Regions from separate parts of the Devosia sp. Z6_126 genome, predicted to be linked through region 3. Evidence: predicted binding sites of a transcription regulator. Region 3 holds the regulator's gene; each other region holds the start of a gene.
The links. Region 3 encodes PhoB, which activates phosphate uptake and scavenging genes when phosphate is short. Its sites were predicted from a motif close to TGTCATNNANCTGTCAT; they were not measured.

Region 1 (9,751 bases), 400 kb from region 3:
TCCTGGAAAGCGACACGCGTTTCCAGTGCCTCCAGACGCGCCGACGTATCGAGTTCGGTCGTCACGATATTCTCCCGGGAAGTATGCCAGCACGGCATGAGATGGACGGGCGTTAACGGTCCCTTCACGAGGGCGTGTTTCCCAAAAAGGAACTCCTAGGGCCCCGCCGCCATTGGTTTGCAAGAATTTAGCAACCAGTGAGAGCCAAAATGGCCACCTTCACGGCAGTTACCCACAACTTTCCTTCGCTGCTCGATGCCGATCGGCATGACGGGATTGGCGCGGGACTGAGCGCTGCCCTCCCGCTGCTGGGTCTGGTTGCTGCCTATGGTGCTGCCGAGGCGCTTGGTGTCCAGCCGGTACTGCATGCGCCATTGAGCCTACCGGAGTGGACGGGTGCTTTGGCGCTTGCCATCAGCCTGCCGCTTTGGGGCGCTGCCCGGTGGCTGGTGGCCGGGCGTGGCTATGAAGGGCGCTCAGCGGCGCGCTGGATTGTTGCGTTGATGGTCGGCGCGATCCTTGCACCATTCCTGCTGACCGTGGCCGATCCCTTCATGAGCACGGTTGTTTCCATGGTGCTGATGCTGATCGGTCTGGCCGCCGCCGGGCGTGCCGCAAGCGTATCGGGGCGCGCCACGCTGCTGGTGCTGCCCGGCCTCGCGTGGCTGGGCTTTGGCGCCGTGCTTGGATTTGGCGTTGTCGCCGGCGGCTGGTCGCCGCCATTTGCGGTCACCCAGGGCGGCGACGCGTAATTGATGGCAGTGGGATTGTCCCCCGCTCCATTTCGCGCGACATGATGGCAAACAACGGGCCGCGTTGGCTCAAGGATTTGCCATGTCACCTATCCTCAAAATTGATGTGTTCACCGATGTCGTGTGCCCCTGGTGCCTTGTCGGCTCCGCTCGGCTCGATCAGGCCGTGGCGGCGCTGCCTGACGACATCGACGTCATCATTGAAAATCATCCCTTTTACCTCGATGCCAATACGCCGGCCGAGGGCGTGGATGTTGGCGAAATGCTGCGCCAGCGTTATGGCCGTGATCCTGCCGAGATGTGGGAGCGAGTGGAAAGCGAAGCGCTCAAGGCAGGGATCGAGCTTGATCTCTCCCGCCAGCCGCGGATGTATCCGACGGCAAAGGCCCACACTATCACCCGGTTGAGCAAGCCGCTCGGCATTCAGCACGAATTGGCCAATGCCATAGCCGAGGCTTATTTTCTCGAGCACCGGCAGATCTTTGACGACAATGTGCTGGCCGACATTGCGGCCTCGTTCGGCTTTGACCGGGGCGATGCGCTTGATGCCATGAATGATGAGCATGAGCTGGCAATCACCCAGCAGTTGGCTGAGCAGGCGGCAGCCCAAGGCATTACCGGGGTGCCCTTCTTTGTGTTCGGCGAGAAATATGCCCTGTCCGGTGCGCAGCCCCCTGAGGTGTTCGCCCAGGCCTTGGACAAGACCATTTCGGAGTTCTAGATGCGGATTGTTGGGAGATTGGTTGCCGGGCTGGCGGTGCTGGTGGTGCTCGGCTATGCCGCGGTTGTTGGGTATATGTATTTCAACCAGCGCAGCCTGCAGTACTTCCTCGAAGGGGAGGTGACGCCACTCGAGGCGGCGGGGATCGCTGGGGCCGAAGTGGTGGCGATTCCCTCAGGCGATGGTGTGGTCAATGGCTGGTACAAGGCGCCTGAGCCGGGCAAGCCGCTGATCGTTTATTACAAGGGCAATAGCGGCAGCTTTTCGGCCGAGCATGAGCGCTTCGCACAATGGGGCTCGGAAGGCTTCGGGTTCCTAGCATTTGATTATCGCGGCTTCCCCGCTTCCCCTGGTTCGGTGAGCCAGGATGGCATTCTAACCGACGCCTTGGCCGCGTTCGACTGGGCGGCGGGCAAAGGCTATCCCGTTGTAATTTGGGGCAGATCTCTGGGGTCGGGGCCGTCGACCTATGTCGCGAGTGAGCGGGATGCGGCGGCGTTGCTGCTGGAAACGCCGTTCCTGTCGGCGGTGACGGTGGCCGGGGAGCGCTATCCGATGCTGCCGGTGTACTGGGTGATGCAGGACCAGTTCCCCGTCAATGAGTGGATCGTGGATGTGGCCGAGCCGGTGCTGGTGGCGCATGGGACTGCGGACACGACGATCGATGTCAGCAATGGCGAGAGGTTATACGAGCTTGTTCCCAACAAGGATGAGCTATGGATCGAGCCGGGCGGGACCCATGTGGACCTGTGGGAGCGGGGTATCTGGCCCGAGCATGCGCGGCCGTTCTTTGAGCGGGTGGTGCCGGCAGCCGGAGGCTGAAGGGCCCAAAAGCATAACGCCGCCCCGAAAGGAGCGGCGTTATGAACGCATTATGAATGGATTCTGAACGGCTTAGGTGCGGGGCAGCGTGCTTGCGCTCGGGCGAGCGGGCTGACCGGGACGTGCCGTTGGAGTTGGAGCGGGCAGACCGCCTTCACGCTGGGCGCGCTTACGAGCCAGCTTGCGAGCGCGGCGCACGGCCTCAGCCTTCTGACGCGCCTTCTTCTCGGAGGGCTTCTCGTAGTAGTTGCGCAGCTTCATCTCGCGGAAGACGCCTTCGCGCTGCAGCTTCTTCTTGAGCGCGCGCAGCGCCTGATCAACGTTGTTATCGCGAACGACTACTTGCAAAGGTCAACCGCCCCTTAAAGCCTGGTGAAATATGATTGGATGGAAGCGCCGCGACCAAATAAAGCCACGTCGCCGACCAGCAGGGCCGGTCACCGTGGGGGCTCTATAGCCCAACCCCGCGGACTTGTCCACCTTTGCAAGCGAAAAAGCCCAAGTTTAGGGCCGGTCCGGCTGCAACAGGCGATTGATATGGCCCATCTTGCGACCGGGCCGCGTTTCCAGTTTGCCATAAAGGTGAGGCTGGGTGAAGCCTTGGAGCGAAGTGGGAACCCGGCCGACCTCGTCACCCACCAGATTCTCCATGACGACATCGGCGAGTCGGGCGGGATCGCCGAGCGGCCAGCCGAGAATCGCCCGGATGTGCTGCTCGAACTGATCGGTGAGGCAGACCGCCTCGGTCCAGTGACCGGAATTATGTACGCGCGGCGCGATTTCGTTCACCAGCAGGGTAGGGCGCGACTCGCCTGGGACAACAAAGAACTCGACGCCCAGCACGCCGACATAATCGAGGGCGACGACAATCGCTTTGGCGATCATGCCGGCATGCTTAGCGAGCGCGGGGGGAATCGCCGCCGGTACGGTGCTGGTCGCGAGGATGTGGTTGCGGTGCACATTCTCGGCCGGCTCGTAGCTGCGCACCTCGCCGGAAAGGCTGCGGGCAACAACGACAGAGATCTCCTGGCTGAAGGGGATGAAGGCTTCGAGCACGAGCGGTTTGGGGGCGAGCGCAGCAAAAGCCTCGGCAGCTTCGGCGCGATCACGCAGCACCCGCTGCCCCTTGCCGTCATAGCCGAGGCGGGTGGTCTTGAGCACGGCGGGCAAACCGAGCTCGGCCATGGCGGTTTGCAGTTGATCGAGTGATTCCACTGCCCGATAAGGGGCTACCGGTATGTTCTTGGAGGCAAGGAAGGCTTTTTCGGCCAGGCGGTCCTGCGACACGGCCAGTGCCTGAGCGCCCGGGCGCAGGGGCCTCCGCTCAGCGAGAAAGGCGGCAGTCGCGGCGGGGACGTTCTCGAACTCGTAGGTGATCACATCGACGGCATCGGCGAAGGCCGCGAGCGCCACTTCATCGTCATAGGCGGCGACGGTCTTGTGGGGGGTTACCTCGAAGGCGGGACTATCGGGGTCGGGGCAGTAGATGTGGGTGCGCATGCCCAGGCGACTGGCGGCAAGCGACAGCATCCGGCCGAGCTGACCACCGCCAAGGATGCCAATGGTGGTCCCGGGCGGCAGGGGCGTGGTGTCGGGCATGATCTACTCGGTGTCGGTGGGGAAAAGCGGAACGGAAGCGGTCTGGTTGGCGCGATAGGCATCGAGCCGTTCAGCAAGCTCGTCGTCATGCAACGCCAATACGGCAGCGGCGAGGAGGGCGGCGTTGATGGCGCCGGGCTCACCGATGGCGAGGGTGCCGACCGGGATGCCGCCGGGCATCTGCACAATGGACAGGAGGCTATCCTGGCCCGAAAGCGCCTTGGAGCGCACCGGCACGCCAAACACGGGCAGCGGGGTCATGGCGGCGATCATGCCGGGCAGGTGGGCGGCGCCGCCAGCGCCGGCAATGATGATCTGGAAGCCATCCGCGCGGGCTGTGGTCGCGAACTCGACCAGGCGTTCGGGCGTGCGGTGCGCGGAAACGATGCGCGCCTCATATTCCACATCGAGCGCTTCGAGCGTTTCGGCGGCAAGGCGCATGGTGGGCCAATCGGACTGGCTGCCCATGACAATCGCAACGGCTGGTTTGGTGAGCATGGCCTCGGTCCCCCCGCGGGCTGCACAAAGGCCGCTCCTAGCCCAATTGTTGCCACAACTCAAGCGGGGGAGGGGTTAGGCGATGATGTCGGGCAGGAGAATATTTTCGAGTTGGACGATGCGATCCTTGAGCGCGAGCTTGCGCTTCTTGAGCCGCTGAATCAGCATTCGGTCGGCAAAAGCCGAGCCGGTCAGGGTGTGGATGGCAGCGTCAAGATCGGCGTGTTCCTGGCGTTTCGTGGCCAGTTCAAGCCCGAGGCCGGCTTCCTGTTCCTTGGTCAGCGGCAGCATCGAACGGCGGTTCCCCCAGGGCACGCAACATTGTTCCCCATTACCCGATCCGGCGGCGTTTTGCACACGGATTTGATCGGCGGACCTATTGTCATCGACAAGTCACATTTTATCTGGAACCTTAGCGTCGTCCAGTCAGGCGTAAGGAGTTGTCATGACGACTGAAGGCCACATCGCGGCGTTGGAGCGCCGTCATCAGGAGTTGGATCGTCAGATCCAGGCGGAGCTGCAGAACAAGCCGCTCGATGATCTCACGGTGAGCGCGTTGAAGCGAAAGAAGCTCGAAATCAAGGACGAACTCTACAAATTCAATAGCGGCATGCAGTAAGCACTGCGCTCCAACACAGTTGGACCGGGAAGGCCATGGCGGGAGCTGTGGCCTTTTTTGCTGCGGTCAGAGACCGAGGAACACCGCCCGCACGCCATCCCAGATCAGCTTGAGCGCCAGGAAGAACACGAGCCCATAGGCGATCTGGTAGAAGAGGGTGACGGAGATGCGCCGCACCAGCCAGATGCCGATCAGCACGCCGGCAACGCCCACCGGGATCAGCGCGGCGGACAGGGTGAGATTCTGGACGGAGAGCTGGCCCAGGAAGAAATAGGGGATCAGCTTGGCCGAGTTCACGGCGCCAAAGAAGATGGCATTGGTGCCCGAATAAATTGGCGGCGGCAGGCGCTGGGGCAGAACATAGATCTGGAAGGGTGGGCCGCCAGTGTGGGACACAAAGCTGGTGAAGCCGGCAAAGCCGCCCCAGAACCCGCCCCATGGCGTGGAGGGTGGTAGCCCCTCGAGCTTTTTGCGCAGTGGCAAAACAGCGTCGAGCACAAAAAGCAGGGTGATGATGCCGACAAAGAGCAGCACCATGGCGTCGGAAACCACCGACCAAAGCGCCCAGCCGATCAGCGTGCCGACCGCGGCGCCGGGCAGCATGATCTTGAGAATGTGCCAGCTAAACTGCTGGCGATAGGCGTAGATGGCGATGGCGTCCATAGCCAGCAGCACTGGCAGCATCATGCCGGCGGCATCGCGGGCCGGCATGATGAGGGTGAGGAGGGGGACGCCGACAACGCCCAGGCCGCCCAGCAGACCGGCCTTGGACAGGCCAACGATCAGAACCGCAAGGCCGGCCACTGAAACAAAGTAGAGGTCGACCATGGAGCGGAGCTGTTCGGGGCTAGAGGATTAGTTGTCGCTGTTGCTCTTGAGGGACTTGAGCTTGGAGAACACCGAGTCGGCATCGAACTCGTTGTGCTGGTCAGAAGAGCGACGCGTGCTTTCCTCGTCATTGTAGCCTTCGGCATCGGAATGACCGCGCGCACCGGAACGCGCGAGCGCTTCCTCGGCCGTCATCAGCATGGTGCCTTCCTCGGCAACTTCGGAGCCCACAACGCCCTTGGACGCGCGGCCAACTTCGAGATCGAGATCGATCTGGCTGCACAGGCCCAGCGTCACCGGATCCATAGGGGTCAGGTTGGCCGAGTTCCAGTGGGTGGATTCACGCACCGAATCGATCGTGGACTTGGTGGTGCCGACCAGACGCATGATCTGGGCGTCCTTGAGTTCGGGGTGGTTGCGCACCAGCCACTTGATGGCATTGGGGCGCTCATTGCGACGCGAAATGGGGGTATAGCGCGGGCCCTTGCGCTTGGCAGCGGCAACACGGACCTTGGGATCAGACAGCTTGAGGCGATAATTCGGATCAGCCTCGGCCTTTTCGATCTCCTCGCGGGTCAGCTGGCCATTCTGAATGGGGTTCACGCCCATGATGCCGCCGGCGACGTCGCCATCGGCGATGCCCTGCACTTCGAGCGGATGAAGCGTGCAGAAAGCTGCGATCTGCTCGAAGGACAACGCCGTGTTGTCGACGAGCCAGACAGCTGTTGCCTTGGGCATCAACAAGGGTTGGGTCATCGTCAAATCACTCCTGGTGGCGCGGCCGGTATTCCTCCGGGCCGCTCCGCCTCTTTGCTTCATGCTGAGGGGGAATGACCACAATATATGGCGTCAGGGCCTGATCCGCAATGGCTATAACGGCGGTTCCCCAGCACCAAAGGCCGTGAGAAGCACGATCTTGCCGGCATGGGCGCGCTGTTCCATGGCCTGATGCGCCTCGGCCGCCTCCTCAAGCGGAAAGGTGGTCAGCGCCGGACGGACGAAGCCGGGGCGCTCAAGCGCGGGCAGCAGATCGGCGCGGATCCGGGCGGCAATGGCCGCCTTGGTGGCCGCGCTTTGCGGGCGCAGGGTGGAGCCAGAGATGGTCAGTTGCTTGGCCATGAGCGTGCCCAAGGAAATCTTGGCGCTGCTGCCGGCAAGGGTCGCGATCTGGACGATATGGCCACCACGGGCGCTCGCGGCAATGCTGACGGCTGCCATGGCGCCGCCCAGGAGATCAACCACCCGATCAACCCCGCGCCCCTCAGTAAGCGCCAAAGCGCGCTCGGCGATATCGTCGCGCATGCGGTCAATGGTGGCCACGGCCCCCATTTTTTCGGCATAGGCCGCCTTTTCCGGCGAGGACACGACACCGATGGGGCGAGCGCCGAGAATAGCGGAGATAGCGACGGCGGCGCCGCCAATGCCACCGGCAGCGCCATGCACCAGAACGCTCATGCCCGCTTCGAGCCCCGAACGCATGACGAGGGTCTGGGTGACGGTGAACCAGGTTTCGGGCAGGGCCGCCGCCTCGGGCAGGCTCCAACCATTTGGAACGGGCAAGACCTGGCCGGCGGGGACCGCGACATATTGGGCGTAACCGCCGCCATTGGTCAGGGCCATGACGCGGTCACCGACCTGCCAGCCCGACACATCGGCGCCAAGGGCCGCGATTTCCCCGGCCACTTCGAGGCCGAGCAGGGGCGACGCGCCGGGGGGCGGATCATAAACCCCACGGCGCTGAGCGAGGTCGGGCCCGTTGACCCCCGCCGCAGCAACCCGGATCAGCACGTCGCCGTTGCTGCAGGCAGGCAGTGGCATTTGGATGGGCGCAAGCATTTCGGGGCCGCCCGGCTCGGCGATAGCGATGGCGGTCATGGTAGCGGGAATGGTCATGGGGCCATGCTGGCCCATGTGGCCTTGCCCGGCAAGGGGGAGCGGTTAAGCTGCCCCCGCGACAGGAAAGGACGGCAAGATGGAAGACGAGGTAAGCGGCAAGCCCAAGAGCCACGAGATCGGCAGCGTGCTGGACGCCCTTTCGGTGACCGAGCTCGAGGGCCGCATCGTTTTGCTGGAGGCTGAAATCGAGCGGCTGAGGGCGGCCATCGCCGCACGCGGGGCAACGCGCAAGGCAGCGGAGGCGGCCTTCAAGCTCTAAGAACCTGCAAAGGGGCAGGGTTAAAAAATCTTGCGCCATTAACGGGCAATTAATCCGGACGAGTTAGGGTGTTGTTATCCAGATGGTTTTTGGATCAGAGATTTCTTCCTCTGTTTGACCCCTCCCTGTAAACTTCGAGAGCCGCCCTTCGCGGCTCTTTTTCTTTTTGGCGGCCACCATTTGGCCCATTAAGGCTGCTTTCATGCTCCCGCAGCGGCAAGCGTGACGGGCAGGGTGTTTCGTCCTATCATGACGCAGTGCGAGAGCGAGGAACGAGATGGCTGAGGCTGGCGAATCCGGGCAGGCAATATCGATTGGTCCGCGCATTGTGGCTTCAGGCGGTTTCGATCTGCTGTATCGCGAGGGCATGGCGCTGATCGAAGAGGTCGCGGGCTATCTCGACGGGCATGGGCGGGCGGAAAGCCAGTTGCTGGGGCGCGAGGCCTCGTTTTTATACGCCACCGAATCCATGCGGCTGACGACCCGGCTGATGCAGCTGGCATCGTGGCTCTTGCTGCAGCGCGCCGTCAACGAAGGCGAGATCAGCAAGGAAAATGCCCGCTCCGAAAAGGAGAAGGTCAAGTTTTCGGCGACGCCATCGCAGCGCGGAGGGCCCGGCTATGAGTTGCTGCCCGAAGCCTTGCGGCTTTATATCGACAAGGGCGACCGACTATTTGACCGGGTAATGCAGTTTGACCAGATGGAGCGCGGGCGGATGCCGCAGCTCGATGGCAGCGTGGCCAATGACATTGCCGACCAGTTGTCGCGCCTCAAGGCAGCGTTCGGGCGGCCCTGACGCTCAGGCACGCGGCGCGCAGAGGATCACGGCCGCGCCCAGCAGGCAGATTGCAGCGCCCAGCAGGTCCCAGCGATCGGGGCGGATTTGTTCTACCGAAGCCATGAAGACCAGCGAGGCGGCGATATAGACCCCGCCATAGATGGCAAAGGCGCGGCCAGCGCTGTCGGTGCCGGCAAGGACCAGGAGCCAGGCAAAGCTGGCGAGTGCCAGAACGGCGGGGAGCCAGAGCCAGCCATGCCCATGGCGCCAGGCCTGCCACACCAGATAGCAGCCGCCGATCTCGAACAAAGCGGCCAGGGCAAAGAGCGAAAGGCGCATGGTGGTGTTCCGCTGCCGGGCGCAGAAACGAAAAGCCCGGCGCAAAGGCCGGGCAAATCACTTAATAAGGGGAGTGGCTTAGATGCCGAAGCCCTTGAAGCGCTCCTTGAAGCGCGAAACACGGCCGCCGCGGTCGAGCAGCTGGCCCGTGCCGCCGGTCCAGGCCGGGTGGGTGTTGGGATCGATGTCGAGCTGCAGCGTGTCGCCTTCCTTGCCGTAGGTCGAACGGGTCTGGTAGGTGGTGCCGTCGGTCATCACCACGTTGATGGTGTGGTAGTCGGGGTGGATTTCGGACTTCATCGCGGTGCCTCAAATCAAACGGGCGCCGTGGCGCCCGGAGAGCATTGAACTGGTGTTGGCGGCTTCATAGCCAAAGCCGGGGCAATCCGCAAGGGCAGGGGCGGGGCTTTTTGTCCAAGCACAAAGCCGTTGCGAGCGGGTGGCCCAGTGCATATGTAAGGCCCGCCGCGCCACCGTCGGAGGCGCCGCCAAAAGAAGTGGCTGAAGCCGAGCGATGACAGATCAAGCCGTTCCGGCAAAAGCGCCAACCCAGGCCACGCCTTCCGTGCTCAAGCCAAAGCAACTGAACCCCTTGCGGCAATTGCTGCCTTTTGTGCTGCGCTATCCAACCCGGCTGGCG
Region 2 (9,751 bases), on a different contig from region 3:
GCCATGCTCGCATCTAAACAGGCATTGCCGAGCACCTGCCCGATCAGTTCCACAGCATCGGACATCTCGGTCGCCGCCCCAGCCCCTAGGGGTTTATACTGGCACAGGAGCAAAGCAACGCAAGCTGCATCTGCGTAAAAAGGTTTACGCAGCAAAATGCCGCCACCCCTCGAGGGGCGACGGCAATAGCCAAATACTTCAAGGATACTTAGTGCTTGGCGTCAAACTGGTGCGGATTGAAGCGATAGGCGGTCGAGCAGAACTCACAAACCACTTCGATCTCACCGTCTACTGCCATCTCCTGACGCTCCTCGGAGGAGAAACTATTGGCCAGCATGTCCTCGATGCGATCGGCAGAACAGGTGCAGCGCTCGACCATGGGCAGCGGGGAGAACACCCGCACTCCGGTTTCATGGTAAAGTCGGAACAGCAGCCGCTCGGGCGAAAGATCAGGATCAGCCAGCTCCACGTCTTCAAGGGTCGTCAGCAACGTCTTGGCTTCGTTCCAGCCGTCCGGCTCCTCGAAGTCAGGATCGGCAGTCTCTGGATTGTCCCAATTGCCATCGCCCGGCAGGTCAGCCATCACCGACATGCCGGTTTCGGGCAGATGCTGGATCAGCATGCCGCCGGCGCGCCAATGTGGGCGGTGATCGCCCTTGCGCGTGAATTCAGCCACCGCCAGGCGCACCATGGTGGGGATCTGCTCGGATTGCATGAAGTAGGTATGCGCCACTTCCTCGAGCGAGTTGCCGTCGAGTGCAACAATGCCCTGATAGCGCTCGGTATGCGGGCCCTGGTCGATGGTCATGGCAAGATGGCCGTGACCCAGCAACTGGCCGGGCTGAAGCTTGCCTTCTTCGGCGGCCTTGGTGAGGGCCTCGCGGTCAAAGCGCGCATAGCCACGCAGGCCGTCAGGCGCATCGAAATCGACAACAATCAGGTTCACCGGGCCATCGGTTTGGGTCTGCATGATGAAGCGACCCTCGAACTTCAGCGAGGAGCCAATCAGTGCTGCCAGCACCACCGCTTCACCCAGGAGGCGGGCGACCGGGGCCGGATAGGCGTGGCGCGACAAGATAGTGTCGAGAGCATCCCCCAGGCGCACGGATCGACCACGGGTGTCGAGCTTGTCGAGCGTAAATGGCACCACGGCGTCGTCCCCGGTTTCGGGCCGGTCCAGCCCCAGGGATGACATCAGGTTCTCAGTGGCAGCAGTGTCCGTCATTGGCTTAAACTTTCGCATGGCTGGAAACCCAGGACAGTCAACCCGAACCGGTCACTGTTGTCACCGCCACCAACCCTCCGGGTCGGCAACTCAGTTCTCAATGGAGAACCGGAACAGTGCTTTGCGCATAATCCGGCCCGGCCGGCAGCACGATTTCAGTTCGTTTCGACCCCGAAGGCCCAGCACAGAATGGCTTTTTGCGCGTGGAGGCGATTTTCAGCCTCGTCCCACACAACTGACTGCGGACCGTCGATCACGTCGTCGGTCACTTCGTCGCCGCGGTGGGCAGGCAGGCAGTGCATGAACAAGGCGTTCTTGTCTGCCTGCGCCATCAAATTGGTGTCCACGCGGTAAGGTTTCAAGACCCGGCGGCGCTCGGCAGCATCGGTATCGCCCATGGAAACCCAGGTATCGGTGATCACCAGATCGGCGCCTGCTACGGCCTCGCGGGGATCCTCGATGAGATTGACCCAGGAACCGGCCTTCTTGATGTCTTCCATCAAGTCTTTTTCGGGCCAATACTCGTCGGGCACCGCGATGGTCAGCTCGCATTCAAACAGTTCGGCGGCGTTGACCCATGAATGGAGCACATTGTTGCTGTCGCCCACCCAGGCGATCTTGGCGCCCTTGATGGGACCGCGATGCTCTTCAAAGGTCATGAGGTCAGCCATGATCTGGCAGGGGTGAGCGCGGCGCGTCAGACCGTTGATCACGGGTACGCTCGAGCCTTCGGCCAGTTCCACCAGATCGGCATGGGACAGGATGCGGATCATGATGGCGTCGACATAGCGGCTCATCACCCGCGCAGTGTCCTGTAGCGTTTCTTCGCGCGACAGCTGCATTTCCTGGCCCGAAAGCATCAGGGTTTCGCCCCCGAGTTGGCGCATGCCGACATCGAAGGACACGCGGGTGCGGGTAGATTGGCGCTCGAAGATCATGGCCAGCACCTTGTCCTTGAGGAGCTGGGGGCGATCGCCCTGCTTGAGTCGGTCCTTAAGGGAAACGGCGGCGTTGAGCATGCCGCGCAGCTCGCCATAGGTGAAGTCGTCGATATTGAGAAAGTGTCTAGTGTCGCCGGTCATGTTAGCTGGGTCCGGTTGTTCTTGGCTGCGATGCAGCGATCAGTTCGTTTCTGCCTGGATGGCCTCGAGGGCGGCAGCGATCTTGCCCACCGCTTCTTCGATATCGGCCTCGGTCACGATCAGAGGCGGCAGGAGGCGCAGCACATTCTCGCCGGCGCCGATGGCTAGCAACTGGTGATCGCTCCGGAGGCGCTCGACGAAGTCGCGCACCGGGGGGGTGATCTTGATGCCGGCGAGGAGGCCCTTGCCGCGCAGTTCCAGGACCTGGTCGGGAAAGCGTTGCGCCAGTTGCTGCAGATGCCAGGCGAGGCGCTGGCCCATCTGGTCGACATTCTCGATGAAGCCGGGCTCAAGGATACGGTCGAGCACGGCATTGCCCACCGCCGTGGCGAGGGGATTGCCGCCATAGGTGGAGCCATGGGTGCCAGGCACCATGGAAGCCGCGACATCACCCTTGGCAAGACAAGCGCCGAGCGGAAAGCCGCCGCCAATTGCCTTGGCTACGGCCACGATGTCGGGCGTAATGTTGCTCCACTCAAAGGCAAAGAACCGGCCGGTGCGGCCATAGCCGCACTGCACTTCGTCGAGCACGAGCAGCATACCGTGCTCATCGCACAGCCGGCGCAGGCCCTGCATGAACTCGGGGGTCATGGCAGACACGCCGCCTTCGCCTTGAACCGTCTCGATGAGAATGGCGCAGGTCTGCGGCGTGATCAGCGCTTCCACCGCCGCCAGATCACCGGGAGCGGTGTGCTTGAAGCCAGGGACCGGCGGGCCGAAGCCTTCGAGATAGTTGGGATTGCCGCCAGCGGCGATGGTGCCCAGGGTCCGGCCGTGGAAAGAGCCGGTAAAGGCGATGATCTCATAGCGATCGGTTTCGCCCTTGGCCCAGAAGTAATGCCGCGCGGTCTTGATCGCGCATTCGAGGGCCTCGGCGCCCGAATTGGTGAAGAACACTGAGTCCGCGAATGTGGCCTCAACCAGCCGTTGACCCAGCCGCTCCTGCTCGGGAATAGTGAACACATTGGAGGTGTGCCACACCTTCTCTGCCGCTGACTTGAGCGTTTCCACTAGATGGGGATCGCCATAGCCCAGCGCATTGACCGCGATGCCGGAATGGAAATCAAGATAGGCCACGCCGTTCTGGTCATACAGGCGCATGCCTTCGCCTCGCTCAAAGGCGAGACCGGAGCGGGCATAGGTGCCGTAGAGCGCAGACATGGTGTTTGAATCCTTCTTGGTCGGCGAGCAATGGGCGGGAGCGCAGCAATTCTGCAACTACGTCCCCGAAAAATCAAAAACGCGCCATAATCTGCAGCGCGTCGCGCGGGCAATTGAGCCGTTTCGCGCGCCAAAGTCAATGTGGCCGCCGGCAAGTGCCTGATTTGACTCAAGCTTTCTTTACCCCTTCTTAACCATTCATTTTCCGGGGAAAGTGGCTGGGGACTCTTGATCCCGATTCCGCCGATAGCGTACTCTCTGACCTATCGGGAGCACGATATCTCGTGTGGCGGACCCGCTAGACATACGAAGTGTAGACGACCACGACTGCCGGAGCTTCTGGCGGGACAATGAAGGATTCTGCTTTGACAATGGTTTCGGAGACACAGCCACAAGGCTGGACAGACGACCGCGTGGAGCTCTTGAAGAAGCTTTGGATGGAAGGTTTGAGCGCCAGCCAGATCGCTGGCGAACTGGGTGAAGGGGTCACCCGCAATGCGGTGATCGGTAAGGTGCACCGGCTCAAGCTGTCGGCCCGCGCCAAGCCCACCAACACGGCGGCCCGCTCACGGCCAGCCCCCCGCCCGGCACCGCGCCGAATGTCTTCCCCTTCCACTGGATCGTCGAGCCCGATGACGGCCGCGGCAGCTTCCTCCAAGCCGCGCCAGATGGCGACCCGGCCCCAGTCCATCGGCGCTACCGCATTGGCGGTGAGCCCGGAAATGGAAAGCCAGCTTTATGTGGCGCCCGCGGCGGCTGAAATCTTCATCCCCGAAGACAAGCGCCTCAGCCTGCTGCAGTTGAGCGAGCAGACCTGCAAGTGGCCAATCGGCGACCCACTGGCCAAGGATTTCTACTTCTGCGGCGGCCACGCCCAGGAAAGCGGCCCCTATTGCGAGTTCCATTCTCGCCGCGCCTACCACCAGATCGACAAGAAGCGCCGCTGAACAGCGTCGCGACGGCGGGCGCAACGGCGCCCGCGCCCGGTGATAAGGATTGGGCGCGCGGTTGAGGCTGTTAACCCGCAGCCTCTCAGGGGCCCAGCCCCAATCCTTCTTTGCCAGAACCTAGCCCCTGCCCCGATTTCAGGCGGATAGACCTCACACCATGCCAGGTGTCAGGGCAGCAGCACGTCTACCCGCATGCCTTGGCCCAATTCGCTGCGGATGCTGAGTTGTCCGCGATGGCGGCTGACGATGTGCTTGACGATCGCCAGGCCAAGCCCGGTGCCCTTCCGCTTGCGGCTGGTTTCGGCATCGATGCGATAAAAGCGCTCGGTCAGGCGCGGCACATGCTCGGGCGGGACGCCGGGCCCATGATCCACAACGCTGACCATATGGGCAAAGCCAAGCTTGTTGGCGGGCTGCAGCACGACCTCCACCGTTTTACCGCCCGAGCCGTATTTCAGCGCATTATCGATGAGGTTCTCGAACACTTCGTAGAGCTGACCGCGATCGCCAATGGTTTGGGCCGGTCCTTCGGGCAGGCTGAGGACGATGTCGAGCCCGGCCGCTTCGGCCTGGGTTTGCAGTCCATCGCGGACTTCGCGCAGGAGGCCGGCAAGCTCGATCGTCGCCGTGGGCCGTATATGCTGGTGCATCTCGATGCGCGACAGCGACAAGAGATCATCGACCAGCTTGCTCATGCGATCGGCCTGGCCGCGCATGATGCCAAGGAACCGCTCGCGCGCAGCCGGATCATTGGCCGCCGGGCCAAGCAGGGTGTCGATGAAGCCCAGCAGCGATGCCAGGGGCGTGCGCAATTCATGGCTGGCATTGGCAATGAAGTCGCTGCGCATGGCATCGACGCGCTTGAGTTCAGTCAGGCTCTGCACCGTCATGATCAGTTGCTGGGAGTGCTCGCCGGCGCGCAGCAGGGGCGCAATCACCACTTTGTCCCAGGTCTCGGAGGGCAACGTCTCGTGAATCTCGACGGTTTGAGCACGGCCGGTCCGTTGCGCCGCTTCAACCGCCTGCACCAGTTCGGGGTTACGCAGGGCCAGGGTCAATCGCTTGCCCACGGAAATCGCTGGAAAGCGGCGCTGCGCAGCGCCATTGGCGTGAACCAAGGTCGCGCGTGCATCGAGAACCAGGCAGGGGTCGACCAGCGCATCGGCAAAGGCGGCTACAGCAGCGTCGTCTTCCGCGGCTTGCGCAGCCAATGCAACGCTTGGGGCTGTTATCAAATCCGTCGGTCGCGCCGCGATGGGGAGACAAAGAATGGTTGCCGCCAGCACGGCAAAACCTAAACAGGCGCCCCACCAGGTCAACCCGCACCAGGTTACCAGGGCCAGCAGCACGCCCGCCACGACCACCAGCAGAATAGCGGGCACAGGTAATTTCGGCGCGGCCACTGTGCCAGCTGAAAGAACAGTTTGAGGAATGTTGGCGTCGTCCATTGGCTTTGGAGTACCGACCGCCCAAGTTTGGCGGCTCTTGCGTGCTAAATAATCTCTATAACACGGTCCACGTGACAGCGGAGCGACAAGATTGAGCGATCCATTCGACGACTTCGATATCGACAATCCCAAACTGCCAGAAGCGATCAAGAAGAACGCGATGCGCTCGGGTGGTTACCCTTATGCCGACAAGCTCGACCTCGAGATCTACGAGGCGGAGATGTATGAACTCCAAAAGCAATTGGTGCTGCTGCAGGCTCATCTGCTGACCACGGCCGAGCGCGTCATGCTGGTGTTCGAGGGACGCGACGCGGCGGGCAAAGGCGGCACGATCAAGACTTATCTTTCCAATCTCAACCCCCGACACAATCTGATTGCGGCACTGCCCAAGCCCAATGATCGGGAAAGGACGCAGTGGTACTTCCAGCGTTATGTGGAATGGATGCCAGCGGGTGGCGAAACCGTGCTGTTCGACCGCTCCTGGTACAACCGGGCGGGGGTCGAACGGGTAATGGGCTATGCCACGCCCAAGCAAGTGGAGCACTTCCTCCAGGAAGCCCCCGAATTTGAGCGCCGCATCACCGATGACGGCATCCATCTGTTCAAGTTCTGGCTCTCGATCGGCCGGGAAATGCAGCTCAAGCGCTTTCACGACCGGCGTCACGATCCGCTCAAGGTCTGGAAGCTCTCGCCGATCGACATCGAAGCTTTGGGACGCTGGGAAGCCTATAGCGGGGCGCGAGACGCTATGTTCGAGCATACCGATGTGCCCCACGCCCCTTGGATGGTGGTGCGCTCCAATGACAAGCGCCGGGGACGGCTCAACCTCATCCGCACGGTGCTGCATCGGCTTGACTACGCCGGCAAGAATGTCGATGCGATCGGCCCGATCGATCCCCTGCTCGTGATGGACACCAAGTCCTTCATGGCCCTGGTGGACCAGCATTGATGGTTCAGAGGAATTCGGCGGTCGCTGCGTTGACAGCTTGCCCGAGGCTGGGGTTAGTGCGGCTCGCGAGCGGACCTGTTCGGGGGCAAAGTAGTGGTATCGTCCGATAAGGCCGTGGTGGTCACCAATGCGCGGGGCACATCGCCCTTCGTGATCGTGTGCGACCACGCTTCCAACCGCATTCCCGAACGCTATGGCGATCTTGGTTTGTCGCAGGTCCAACGGCTGAGCCATATCGCCTGGGATCCGGGGGCACTTGCCGTCAGCCGGGCCTTGTCCGACGCGCTCGACGCGCCCCTCGTGCAATCAACGGTGTCCCGGCTGGTGATCGACTGCAATCGCGCGCTCGATGCACCCGATTTGATCTGGACCTTGTCGGAAGCAACGCCGATCCTGGCCAATGAGAATTTGGATGAAGCCGAGCGGCAATTCCGCATCAGCCACTTCCACCAGCCCTACCACGCCTCCATCCACACCTTGCTGGAAGCGCGACGCCATGCCGGACGGGAAGCGGTTCTGGTTTGCGTGCATTCCTTTACCCCCGTTTACCACGGGGTAGCGCGACCTTGGCCCATCGGGTTGATCCATGGCAGTGACCAGCGCTTCACCCGGGCGCTCTATGACGCGCTCAAGGCCGAGGATCCCGAACTCAATGTCGGCTGGAACCTGCCTTATGCCGCCCAGAGCGGTGTGACCCTGACGCTGGAACAGCATGGCGACGGCCGGGGGCTTGAGGCCACGATGATCGAAATCCGCCACGACGAGATCCTCGAAGTGGATGGCGTGCAGTTCTGGTCAGAGCGGCTGGCCCGCTGCTTGGTGGCAGCGCGCCAGCGGCGCAAAGGTGCGGTGCGCGGCTAGGCTAGCGGCTCAGACTCGTACCACCTCGGCGACTGTCTGGGCAGCGCCGATTTCGTAGAGGCTATCGAGATGAGCGAGCACTGCCGCACGGAACGCGGCATTGTCCGGCAGGTCGGTGCCGAACACCTCGCTGAGAGCGACCAGACCATCGAACAGCGCTTCGGGATCATCACCGGCATCAGCCGCGATCGCCATCATTCGCATGGCGAGCGGATCGCGCACATCGATGCTTTCGCCGCTTTCATCCACACCTGTGACATAGCGCATCCAAGCCGCAACCCCGAGCGCGAGCCGGGTGAATGGCTGGTCGGCCGCCAAGCGGTCGCGGATAGTGCCAAGCAGGCGCTGGGGCAGTTTCTGGCTGCCATCCATGGCAATCTGCCAGGTCCGGTGCTGGAGGGCCGGATTGCTGAACCGCTCGAGCAACTGGTCGCGATAGGCGCCCAGATCCACGCCCGGCATGTCGAGCGTGGGCATGACTTCCTCGGTCATCAAACCACGGATCAGCGCGGCGAAAGCCGGATCGCCGACGGCGTTTGCGACATATTGGTGGCCCGCCAGAAAGCCCAGATAAGCCAAGGTAGAGTGGGAGCCGTTGAGCATGCGCAGCTTCATGCGCTCGAAGGGCTCGACGTCCTCGGCAATGGTAGCACCCGCCCGCTCAAACTGGGGCCGGCCAGCCGAGAAGCTGTCCTCGATCACCCATTGGGTGAAGGGTTCGGTCATGATCGGCCAGGCATCGGCAACGCCGGTCGCCGCCTCGATCATGGCGCGATCGGCGTCAGTCGTCGCGGGCACGATGCGGTCGACCATGGTGCTGGGGAAGCGAACATTGTCCTCGATCCAGCGGGCCAGTTCGGCCTCTCGCAACGCCGCAAAGCGGGTCACGATGCGGGCGGTGGTGTGGCCGTTGGATGGGAGATTGTCGCAGCTCATCACCGTGAATGGGGGCAGTTGTGCCGAGCGGCGGCGGGCCAGGGCTTCCACGATGATGCCGGGAGCCGAGCGGGGTTCGCTGGGATGGGCCAGATCGTAGGTGATATCGGGATGGTTTTCGTCGAGCTCGCCGGTGGCCGGGTCGTGGCAATAGCCTTTCTCGGTCACTGTCAGCGAAACGATGCGGATGGCAGGAGAGGCCAGGAGCGCCAGCAATTCCTCACGCTGGGTATTGGCATCCATGACGCTGAGGATCGAGCCGATGATGCGCGTGCTGGTGCCCGCAGCGTCGCGCACGGCAACCGTATACAGCCCATCCTGCGGCTCAAGCGCATCCTTGGTGTCAGGGCGGCGCAGGCTCGCGCCCACAATGCCCCAGCTCGGGTCCTGGGCCAGCAGATCGTCGACATAGACCGCCATGTGAGCCCGGTGGAACGCGCCGATGCCCAGATGGACAATCCCGGGTGTCACCGCACCTCGATCGTAATCGGGCACACGGACGCCTTGTGGCGGATTGGCGAGCAAGGAAGCGTTCAAACGCGGCATCGGCAAGTAAACTCCTGTAAGCGGGCGCACCATAAGCAGCTTCGCGCTTGTATGGAAGATCAACTTGGCCGCTTTCCAGCGGTGAAGCTGTCGCACCCGGTCTTGCAGCAGAGCGGCATTTGCGCTCATAAGCGGAGCCACAACAGGAGGGTTCAGTCTTGAGCAAGCGCTTCGTGAGCATCGGAGAATGCATGATCGAGATGAGCGGGGGCGAGGACCGGCAATACCGGCTCGGTTATGCCGGCGATACGCTCAATACGGCCTGGTATATGCGCGCTCTCCTTGAGCCTGAGTGGTCGGTGGACTACTTCACGGCGCTCGGCGAAGACCGCTATTCCGCCGATATCCGGGCGTTCCTTGAGCAGCACCGGATCGGCACCCAGCATATCGGCACGATCAAGAACCGCCGCCCTGGACTGTACCTGATCCATCAGGAAGGGGGGGACCGGCACTTCACCTATTGGCGCGACCAATCGGCAGCGCGACTGTTGGCCGAGGACAAGGGTGCTCTCCACGCCGCGCTCGAGGGCGCC
Region 3 (9,751 bases):
CCGGGGGCGGTCAGCGCCCTCCAGCACCGGCACAGCCGTCAGGACGAGTTCGTTTACGTGCTCGAAGGCGAGCTGTGGCTGGTTGCGGGCGAGACCGAAATGCGGCTTGAGGCGGGGATGTGCGCTGGCTTTGCCGCCGGCGGCATCAGCCACCATCTGGAAAACCGCTCCTGGGATTCCGCGGTCTATCTCGAGATCGGCGATCGCAGCCCAGGCGATGTCGGCAGCTATCCCCATGACGATCTCGTCGCCAACCACACGCCCGAGGGCTGGCGCTTCACACACAAGGACGGCACGCCTTATTGAGGCGGCTTAGTGCAGCGTATTGCCGGAGACGGTGAGGGCAGGGAACTGGCCCGCATCGTCCTGGAGGCGCGTCGAGGCGATCTCGTTCCAGCGCGCGCCCACGATTGGATGCAGGGTTTCGGAGATCAAGTTGCCGGTGATCCGGGCGGCGCCCGCGCCCTCGGCGACGCTGACGACGATGCCGCGCTCGGTGCCGCGGATCAGATTGTCGCTTACGAGCACATCCCGCAGGAACGGCCCCCAGCCCACGCCGATGCCGATGCCGGGCACGGCATCGATAATATTACCCGAGATGACGGCGTCTGCTTCGGCGGCGATGCCATAGGGATTGACGTCGGGATTGGTGCGGGAGGTGGCGGTGATGTTGCGCACGATATTGCCCGAGCACATGGCGAGGCGCCCCCCATTGTCCCAATTGGTCATGGAAATGCCGCCGGCGGCGCCATCCACCAGATTGTTGGCGATGATCGAGCCGGCAAAGGCGAATTCGGAATAGATCGCGATCTCGCCGCCATTGGTGCAGGTGTTGCCGGTGATCTGGGTGTCGTTGGCCGTGTTGAGGCGAATGGCCGAGAAGGCGCAGTCGCTGATCTGGTTGTCCGAAACGATCACGCCGTCAGCGCGGAAAATGTTGATGCCGTTGCCGTTCTGGCCATTGCCGCCGTCGCGCCAGTCGATGCTGCCGACCGCATTGTTGGTGATGATGGAGCGATCCCAGCCCGGTTCGCTGCGCCAGATCAGAATGCCGCCATTGCCGCAACCGTTGATGCGGTTGCCAGAGATGAGCAGGCCCAAGCTGTCGATCGAACAGATGGCAGCGTCGGCACTTCGCGAAAAGCTGCAGCCGGTTATGGAAGCGGCACTGCGCGCCAGGAGGAGGCCCTGGGCCGGGGCATCGGTGAAGCGGCAATCGCGCAGCGTGGTGTCAGTGGCGTCCACCAGTTGGACAAGGCCGGTATCGCTGCGGCCGGTGCCATTGCCGTTGCCAGCGAAGGTGAGGCCATCAAGGATGACGTCGGCGGTGTTCTCGATGGAAAGGATGCTGTCGCCGCCGGCGGCGAGCGCCAGGATGGTCTGGCCCGAGCCCTGCAGGCGGAGGGGAGCCGCGATGCGGATATCGGCGACCGCGTAGGTGCCGGAGGGGAGGGCGAGCGGCTGCCCCAGGCCGGTGGCGGCGTCGATGGCGGCTTGCAGGGCACCGGACTGGTTGGCGCTCGACGTGCCATCGAGGCCAAAGGCTGATGCGTCAAGGGCCGGTTGGGCGCGCAGGGGGGAAGCTAGTGCTGCGGCGCTCGCCATCACACCCAGGGCCAAGATGCTGCGTCGCTGGATCATTGCCGGTACTCCTTTGTTCAAGGCTAGCGAGTTGCGGCGAGAGCGGGGTTAAGGCGCGGCGGGGCGGGGCTAAAATCCCTCCGTGTGCTTAGCACTTCCTTCACGCGCAACTCCGTAGTGTTGCCGCGATAGGCGTCAGGCGGCGCCGCAGCGCTGCAGGGCCGGCTCATGGCTGAAATGGCGGGCGCCCTTGCGCCTCACACAGGTATCGGCACTCGGCTAGGGCGCGGCTTCCTGCGCGAGCGCGCGCTCTGGCTGTTACACGCAACGGTGGCGATATGGGTGTTCTCGGGTGGCGTCGTGCTGTTCGAGCCCTCGCCTTATGAGTTCAGCTTCGTGCTGGTGCTTGCCATGGCACTGGCTGCGGGGATGAGCCTTTTTAGTTCGACTATCCCGTTGCTGCTGCTGACGACGGCGTTTATCCCGTTCGGGCTTATCGCAGCGTTCCAGGTGCGCTACACGCCACTGACCGAGGCTTTCACCTTTGTCGCGGTGACGATCTTCCTGTTCATCACCAGCTATTTCGTCGCGAACTTCGTGGGTGAAGCTCCGGAACGGCGGGTCCGGCTGATCGTTCGTGCTTATATGGCTATCGCCGTGCTGTCGTCAGTGCTCGGCGTCTTGGCTTATCTCGGCCTCATGCCGGGCGCTGATGCCTTTGTGCTGTATGGTCGCGCCAAGGGGCTGTTCAAGGACCCCAATGTGTATGGCCCCTTCCTGATCCTGCCGGCCATGTATGTGCTGCGCGACGTGTTTTTCCTGCGCGGCGGCAAGCTCTTTATCCCCGCCATCTTGTTCATGCTGGTGATGATCGGCGTGTTCATGAGCTTTTCACGGGCGGCATGGGGGCATTTTGCCCTGTCGTCGCTGCTGGTGTTCGGCTTGTGCTTTTTTCTGGAAGCTTATGCTCGCGACAAGGTGCGGATGCTGCTCCTGGCGCTGGCGGGCTTGTTTGTGATCATGATCGCGTTCGCCGGGTTGCTGAGTATCCCGGCAGTGGGGAGCCTGTTCGAGGAGCGGGCCAGCGTCACGCAGGATTATGATACCGGCGATACCGGGCGGTTTGGGCGGCAGGGCTATGCGTTCGATCTGGCGCTATCGCATCCGCTGGGACTTGGACCGACCGAGTTCCACAATCTGCGCATCATCGAGCAGCCGCACAACACCTATGTCACTGTGATCCAGGCCTATGGCTGGGGTGGCGGCGCCTGTTATTACCTGCTGGTGCTGGCGACGTTGTGGCGCGGGTTCCGCGGCCTGGCCGACCGGAGCCGGCGCAAGCTGCTGATCCCGGCACTGGCGGTGTTTATCCCGCTCGCGCTGCAATCGGGCGTGATCGATACCGATCACTGGCGGCATTATTTCCTGGTCGTAGGGTTGATCTGGGGCGTGACTGTCCGGGCCGATCCAGACCTGCGGCTGCCCGCTTTGCGCAAGCAGGCCGCCCGAGGGCTATGACCCTCAGGCGGGCGGGAAGCGTCAGCCCATTGCGAGCACGCCCCCCAGCACGATCATCGCCAGCGTAACGAGCATGGAATAGGCCAGCAGAATGGACAGCGGCGGCGCGTGTCCGGGCTTAAGGGCCCGCGCTAGCAGCAGCAGCAGGATGGGCAGCCAGTCTAGGGTGAAGCGCTGGGCGGCATATTGCGAGAAGCCGTTGGAATGGTAGAGCAGCGTCAAGCCAAGAATGGCGGCGCAGGTGCCCAGACCCCACCAGAAGCTGCGGTTCCAGTTACCCAGAAACACCCACAACAGCACTGGCGTGACGAGGAATAGGGACGCGCCATTGGTGTCAAAGCCGCCCATCTCGGTCAGATAAGGGCCGGTGAAATCCACATGCGGGCCGGCGATGAACATGTAGATGAAGTTGAAGATGAAGTAAGCGGGGGCAAAGATCCCGATTTCGCGTACCCGCGAGACAAGGAAGTTGCCCGCCGTCTCCCCTGTGTCGAACTGGGGTGGGAAGATATAGTTGTAGCCCGTTTCGGTGAAGGAATCGAAGCGCACATAGTTGTAGGCGAGGTAGATCAGCACCCCGAGAATGGGGAAGGCAGCAAGGGTAAAGGCTCGCCGCCATGCGGCCCGATCGATGCGGAACAGGGGCACGCCATCTTCGAGCAGGAGGATGTAGAGGAAGGGCAGGTAAAGGATCGTCATCTGCCGCGACAGGAAGGCGAGTGCGATGAAGAGACCCGCGAGCAAACCGTTGCGTCGCACCAGCGCGAAATAGATGGCTGAAGTGCTGAACAAGGTTCCCCAGCTTTGGGCGAAGAACCAAACCCGATCGCCGCGAATGGCGACAAAGGCCAGTGGGGTTGCGAACAGCACCAGCAGCACGAGCAGGATGGCCAGGTCACGATTGAGGCGCACGGCCTGGTTGGCAATGCGCCACCAGAGCCAGCCGGTAAGGCCAAAGGCCAGCATGGTCAGCGGCGTAAAGAAGTGAAAGCTGCTGCCGAAGATGGCCACGAAGGGCAGCACCACCAGTCCGGGGGCGGGCGGAAACACCACATAGGTGCGGCCCTCATAAAGCGCGCAGTCGCCGTCAAAGCACGGCCCGGTGGTATCGAGCCGCCCTTCGAGCCAGGATTGGGCGAGCAGCGCGTAGCTGTTGGTGCCGGGCACTTCGCGCAAAATCGAAACTGCCATGACGGCGAGGAAGGCGAGGACGAGCCCGCCCAGCACCCCTGAGATAACAAGACGCTTGCTGTTCACTTCTGCCCCCAATTACTGGGCAAAAACCTAGCCAGCAAGAATGAAGAAAATCTCGCTGCAATTAGCAACAATTGGGAGGGAAGATGATTGGGGCTGAGCGCCAGTCGTGTTGCTGTTTCTATGCTTTCCCAAGCATTTCCACCCGCGGTTAACGGCGTGAACATGGAAAGGCACTAGGCTGCCCCGGTTCCTGCCGTTAGAGGCCAGTTGCTTGCGCGCGTTTGACTCCCAGATCGACCTTTATCAGCTGCTCGGAATTATCTGGGCGCGCCGGTGGGCCGCGCTGCTGGTGCTCCTTGTGGTGCCCGTGCTGGCATATGTTGCCGTGTCACGCGTTCCCCGGCTTTATGAATCTTCGGCCACGATCCTGGTGGAGCCACGACCCAACTACTTCGGGGCGGGTCAGCCAGCGTCCGTATCAGTTCCGGACCGAGCGACCATTTCCAGCAATGTGCAATTGCTGCGGTCACGCGACACTTTGATGGATGTGGTGGCGCAGCTCGGGCTGGCGCAGCAAGCCGAGTTCAACGGCGGCAAAACGGGGCAGGCGGCGTTTGACGCGGCGGTGCTGGCGCTCGAAGAGCGTACGCTGGTAACGAGCGAACTGGGAACCGCGATAATCTGGCTGAAGACCCGGGCCCGTGCACCCGAATTGGCACGCCAATTGGCGCTGAGCATCGCCGAAACCGCGATCGCCCGACGGGCGCAGCAGGGGCTCGACGATGCCCGGCAGGCATTAGCGTGGCTTGAGAGCACGATACCGGAGTTGCGGCAGCGAGTGTTTCAAGCCGAGGACGCCGTGGCCAAGTTCCGCATTGCGCGGGGGACGATTGGCGACCTGCCGGAGGGCAGCATGGTTGGCAGCCAATTGAGCGACATGGCGGGGCGGCGGCTTGCGGCTGAGGAGCGCAGTTTGAGCTTCAGGGCGCGTGCGGCGGTGCTGCGGCAGCGCCTGGCGCTAGGAGGTTCGCTGGTGGGCAGCACGGAACTGGCGGCGGACGCAAGGGGCAGAAGTCTCATTCAGCTCCGGGCCAGTCTGCAGGGACAGCTGGCGCAGCAAGCCAGCAGTTTATCGTTCAACCATCCGAATGTTCTGGGATTGCGGGCGCAGATTGCGGTTGTCGATGCGCAACTCGCTACCGCCGCGCGGCACATTGCTGACCAGACGGATCGGCAGGCCGAGACTGAAGCGGCTCTGGCTGAGGCACTGGCGGCCGACCAGCAGATCTTGCAACAATCCGTCGGCGGGGAAGAGCGCGACAGCGTGGCCCTCGCGGCGCTGCAGCGCGATGCGGCGGCGCAACGTAGCGTCCTCGAGCGTTACCTGCAGCAGGCCGAAGCGGCGCGGGCTCAGGTAGACGGGGGCGCTGCATTCCCTGATATGCGCCTGGTGTCGCATCCGGTGGTGTCGAGTGCACCGGTTTCGCCCAAGACCGGGTTGGTACTGCTGGCGGTGATGATCACGGCGGGAGCGCTGGTGTTGACCTATCTGATCGTCACGAGCCTTGTGGCCCGTCGTCCAGCTGCAGGATAGGGTCGATCAGTCGGGTTTTGGCTGGCGCCACTGGCGCAGCTGCTTGGCAAAGCTCCAAAGCTTGTCGTTCTGCTTGATGTGCCGCTTAAGCGCGCGCTTGCCATTAAGGAGGGCGGCGGCGGCAGTGCCCTTAGCGCTTAGCGCAATCGCCGCGTCGTTGATCGGCGTCTTCTGGGTCCAGGAGGTTTTGTAGGCGAAATCGCCCACGCCCATATCGATGCTGCTGATGCCGGCGGCGATAAGATCTTCCACCAGCAGGAACATCAGGAGGCCCACAAGGCTGTATTTGGAGGCCGGCCCGTCCGTGTTGGAGTTGATGTATTGCGAATAATGGCAGGGGGAATAGGTGCCTACCGCCGTCGCCACGATTTCTTCGCCGACATAAAGCGCATGGAGCGCTACGGCCGGCTTGTCCTCGCTGGCGCCGGCAATGGCCCCATCCCGGAACAAGGCGCGGAAGTGAGGCTCGGCAAAGACATTTGGCACGCCCATTTGCCGGAATCGCACGGAGCGATGCTCAAGGAAGGCCGCATGGACTTGGTCGATGTGCTCGAGCGTTGTGGCGCGGCGCAACGTGACGGGACCTAGCGTTTCTTCGAGCCGGCGACGCCCGCGCAGGATATCGACCCGCCGCTTTTTCGGGAGCGTTTCGAGCATGGTGGGCGCAATGTCCGCATAATAGAAATGGTCTGGCGAAGGCTGATGGGGAAAGCTCAGCAGGGGATTGTCAATGCCCCGCCATTGGGCAGGCAGGTGCTCGAAGCTGAGCACATCGACGCCGGCCTCGTCTCGCAATTGGGCAAAGGCCCGGTTCAGCACGGGTCGGGTAAGAAGCGCCGCAGCATCGCGCCGAACAGGCATCCAGTCGCTGTTGCCAAAGGAGGAGCCGGGAATGGCCGCAAAGGTGCAGCCGGCCTTGCGGTGAAGATGCAAGGGAAGCAGGGCGGCGGGGCTGCCATCAAATTCGATCAGGAGGGTGACGAAGTCCGAATCTTCGAGCTGCTGGGAGCGGGCAATCTCGGCAATCCAGTCGAAGCGCTGGTAGGGCGTGAAGATCGCCTCGCGCTCAAGAGCGCGCCACGCCGGCTCCGCAGCGGCGAGGCCGCGCTGCAGGGTGATGCCGCCGCCGGACGTCGTGGACGCCGGAGCCGGCTGGTTGGCAAGCTCGTCGATCAGGCGTTGATCCGTGGTGGTCATGCACTGCCCCGCCGTTCCCTCAAGAAAACAGCGTTAGCAGCCCGGCTTTTAACAAACCGCTTGAGCAGATCGTTACAAAATTATCAACAGGCGAGAGCAGGATCGCTCAGGCGGGCTGGGCGAAACGCTCGTCAAAGGCATAACCAGCGCCCCGCACGGTGCGGATCGGATCGGCATCGCGGCCCCGGTTGATCGCGCGGCGCAGGCGGCCGATGTGCACATCAACTGTACGTTCATCGACATAAACCTCATTGCCCCAAACGCCGTCCAGCAACTGCTCGCGTGAATAAACCCGGCCGGGATGGCGCATCAAATATTCCAGCAGGCGGTATTCAGTAGGGCCAAGATGGACGTCGCGGCTGCCGCGGCGCACCCGGTGAGTGGTGCGATCGAGTTCCAAGTCACCCAGCTTGAGCGAGGCGGTGACGAGATTTGGGCTGGCGCGGCGCAGCAGGGCCCGCACCCGGGCAACCAGTTCAGGCACCGAGAAGGGCTTGACCATGTAGTCATCGGCGCCGGTCGCCAAACCCCGGATGCGCTCTTCTTCCTCGCCGCGGGCGGTCAGCATGATAATGGGGATCAATGCGGTTTCCTGGCGGGCACGGAGGCGCCGGCACAGCTCGATGCCGGAAATCTCGGGCAGCATCCAATCGAGCAGGATCAAGTCGGGAACCTTGTCCTTGATATGCTCGAGCGCATCATTGCCGGTTTCGGCCGTGAGCACCGCAAAGCCCTCCGCCTCGAGATTGTAGCGCAGCAGGATCGAGAGGTCTTCTTCGTCTTCGACAACAAGAATTGTGGCTGGCATGGGTTACCCTCCAGTCGGGCTCATTGGCCCGATTGTTCAACTGCGCAATCCCTTTCCCTAGGGGCAGGGTGGCGCCAAAATAAACCTTGGTGCGTGCTATGCTTTGATTTGCGTGCGGTGCAGTTCCTGAACGTCGCCCGTAAGCTGCCGGCCGGTTTGCAGGTAGTAGGCCCGCTCGGCAATGTTGGTGGCGTGATCGCCGATCCGCTCCAGGCTTTTGGCGCAGAACAGGAGATGGGTGCAGGTGGTAATGTTGCGCGGGTCTTCCATCATATAGGTCAGCAGTTCGCGGAAGAGCGAAGTGTGCATGGCATCGACCTCGTCGTCGCGATTGCAAACCTCGATGGCAGCGGCAGCGTCGCGGTTCGAATAGGCATCGAGTGCGTTCTTGATCTGGCCCAGCACCAGCGCCGTCATGTTCTTGACGCCGTTATAGAAGGTGGGCTGTAGGTTCATGCCTTCGAGTTTGAGCGAGCGGCGGGCCAGTTGCTTGGCCATGTCACCGACGCGCTCCAGGTCCTGAGCGACGTGGATCGCGGTGATGATGGCGCGCAGGTCCGAAGCCATGGGCTGGCGCCGGGCGATCATGGACACAGCCATGTCGTCGATGCGGCGCTGCATGTCGTCGATGCGCTGGTCGGCGATGATGGTGAGGTCGGCCAGTTCGCGGTCAAGCTTCAGCAGCGACTTGGTGCCGTTCTCGATGGCGAGTTCCACCATGCCGCCCATTTCGGCAATGGCCTGGGCAAGCGCGACCAGTTCGTCGCTGTAGGACGTTACGATGTGGTCTTTAGTGGCGGGCATGGCGTTTCCTCCGTTGGTGCCGGGCAAATCAGCCGATGCGGCCCATGATATAGTCTTGCGTCTGCTTGTGGACCGGGTTGGTGAAGATGTCTTCGGTCACCCCTTCCTCGATCAGCTTGCCCAGGTGGAAGAACGCGGTTTTCTGCGACACACGCGCTGCCTGTTGCATGGAGTGGGTGACGATGACGATGGTGTAGTTCTCGCGCAACTCATCGATCAGTTCTTCGATGATGGCGGTGGCGATCGGATCAAGGGCTGAGCAGGGCTCGTCCATGAGGATGACCTCGGGGCCGACGGCGATGGCGCGGGCAATGCACAAACGCTGCTGCTGACCGCCCGACAGGCCGGTGCCGGGCTCGTTGAGGCGATCCTTGACCTCCTCGAAGAGACCGGCCTTGCGGAGCGAGGAGACAACGATCTCGTCGAGATCGGACTTGTTGCGCGCCAAGCCGTGAATGCGCGGTCCGTAGGCGACGTTCTCGTAGATGGATTTGGGGAACGGGTTGGGCTTTTGGAACACCATGCCGATCCGGGCGCGCAGTTCCACCACGTCGAGCGCGGGATCGTAGATGTCTTCGCCGTCGAGCTTGATGGTGCCGCCGACTCGAGCGCCTTCGATGGTGTCGTTCATGCGGTTGATGCAGCGCAGGAAAGTCGACTTGCCGCATCCCGAGGGGCCGATAAACGAGGTCACCGCGCGATCGGGGATGTCGATGGAGATGCCGAACAAAGCCTGCTTGGCGCCGTAGTGGACGGTTACGTCCCGGGCTTCGATCCGGATAGGACGATCCAAGGCGGCAGACGGGTTCATGGCGCTAGTCACTGATTGTTGGGTCAACTTCACCTTACCGGCAAGCATGTCCATTTTCGATGTCCTTGTTGCGTGAGGTCGATCAGACGCGCTTTTCGAGGCGCGAGCGCAGATAGATGGCAGTGCCGTTCAGCACGATCATGACGCCGAGCAGCACCATGATGGCCGCTGCCGTGCGCGGTTCAAAGAAGTTGCGGTTCTCGTTGCCCTGCCAGAGATAGATCTGGACGGGCAGGGCGGT

Region 1: AC3YOG_RS14680 (YdcH family protein) is a predicted target of PhoB. The motif match lies at 4,773-4,789, and genes of this name have one in related genera.
Region 2: ppk2 (polyphosphate kinase 2) is a predicted target of PhoB. The motif match lies at 5,998-6,014, and genes of this name have one in related genera.

The regions. Positions count from the first base shown of each region.
Region 1 covers NZ_JBYUNO010000003.1:499,044-508,794, reverse strand. The annotation lists gene AC3YOG_RS14720 (SlyX family protein) at 1-65, opposite strand, end outside; gene AC3YOG_RS14715 (tryptophan-rich sensory protein) at 210-752, shown strand; gene AC3YOG_RS14710 (DsbA family oxidoreductase) at 835-1,473, shown strand; gene AC3YOG_RS14705 (alpha/beta hydrolase) at 1,474-2,295, shown strand; gene rpsU (30S ribosomal protein S21) at 2,368-2,643, opposite strand; gene AC3YOG_RS14695 (5-(carboxyamino)imidazole ribonucleotide synthase) at 2,800-3,894, opposite strand; gene purE (5-(carboxyamino)imidazole ribonucleotide mutase) at 3,898-4,392, opposite strand; gene AC3YOG_RS14685 (YdcH family protein) at 4,468-4,683, opposite strand; gene AC3YOG_RS14680 (YdcH family protein) at 4,838-5,011, shown strand; gene AC3YOG_RS14675 (sulfite exporter TauE/SafE family protein) at 5,078-5,839, opposite strand; gene AC3YOG_RS14670 (DUF1013 domain-containing protein) at 5,867-6,595, opposite strand; gene AC3YOG_RS14665 (NAD(P)H-quinone oxidoreductase) at 6,710-7,732, opposite strand; gene AC3YOG_RS14660 (DUF1192 domain-containing protein) at 7,812-7,994, shown strand; gene rcdA (protease adaptor protein RcdA) at 8,272-8,790, shown strand; gene AC3YOG_RS14650 (YnfA family protein) at 8,794-9,111, opposite strand; gene rpmE (50S ribosomal protein L31) at 9,190-9,411, opposite strand; gene AC3YOG_RS14640 (ABC transporter transmembrane domain-containing protein) at 9,626-9,751, shown strand, end outside.
Region 2 covers NZ_JBYUNO010000001.1:231,917-241,667, forward strand. The annotation lists gene AC3YOG_RS01175 (hypothetical protein) at 1-65, opposite strand, end outside; gene AC3YOG_RS01180 (Hsp33 family molecular chaperone) at 209-1,195, opposite strand; gene argF (ornithine carbamoyltransferase) at 1,381-2,307, opposite strand; gene AC3YOG_RS01190 (aspartate aminotransferase family protein) at 2,347-3,528, opposite strand; gene AC3YOG_RS01195 (hypothetical protein) at 3,527-3,691, shown strand; gene AC3YOG_RS01200 (GcrA family cell cycle regulator) at 3,900-4,475, shown strand; gene AC3YOG_RS01205 (ATP-binding protein) at 4,646-5,860, opposite strand; gene ppk2 (polyphosphate kinase 2) at 6,018-6,875, shown strand; gene AC3YOG_RS01215 (N-formylglutamate amidohydrolase) at 6,969-7,736, shown strand; gene AC3YOG_RS01220 (mannitol dehydrogenase family protein) at 7,746-9,218, opposite strand; gene AC3YOG_RS01225 (sugar kinase) at 9,377-9,751, shown strand, end outside.
Region 3 covers NZ_JBYUNO010000003.1:95,171-104,921, reverse strand. The annotation lists gene AC3YOG_RS12630 (cupin domain-containing protein) at 1-306, shown strand, start outside; gene AC3YOG_RS12625 (TIGR03808 family TAT-translocated repetitive protein) at 313-1,641, opposite strand; gene AC3YOG_RS12620 (O-antigen ligase family protein) at 1,810-3,099, shown strand; gene AC3YOG_RS12615 (glycosyltransferase family 39 protein) at 3,121-4,356, opposite strand; gene AC3YOG_RS12610 (GumC family protein) at 4,568-5,890, shown strand; gene AC3YOG_RS12605 (GNAT family N-acetyltransferase) at 5,897-7,087, opposite strand; gene phoB (phosphate regulon transcriptional regulator PhoB) at 7,194-7,895, opposite strand; gene phoU (phosphate signaling complex protein PhoU) at 7,992-8,699, opposite strand; gene pstB (phosphate ABC transporter ATP-binding protein PstB) at 8,728-9,510, opposite strand; gene pstA (phosphate ABC transporter permease PstA) at 9,593-9,751, opposite strand, start outside.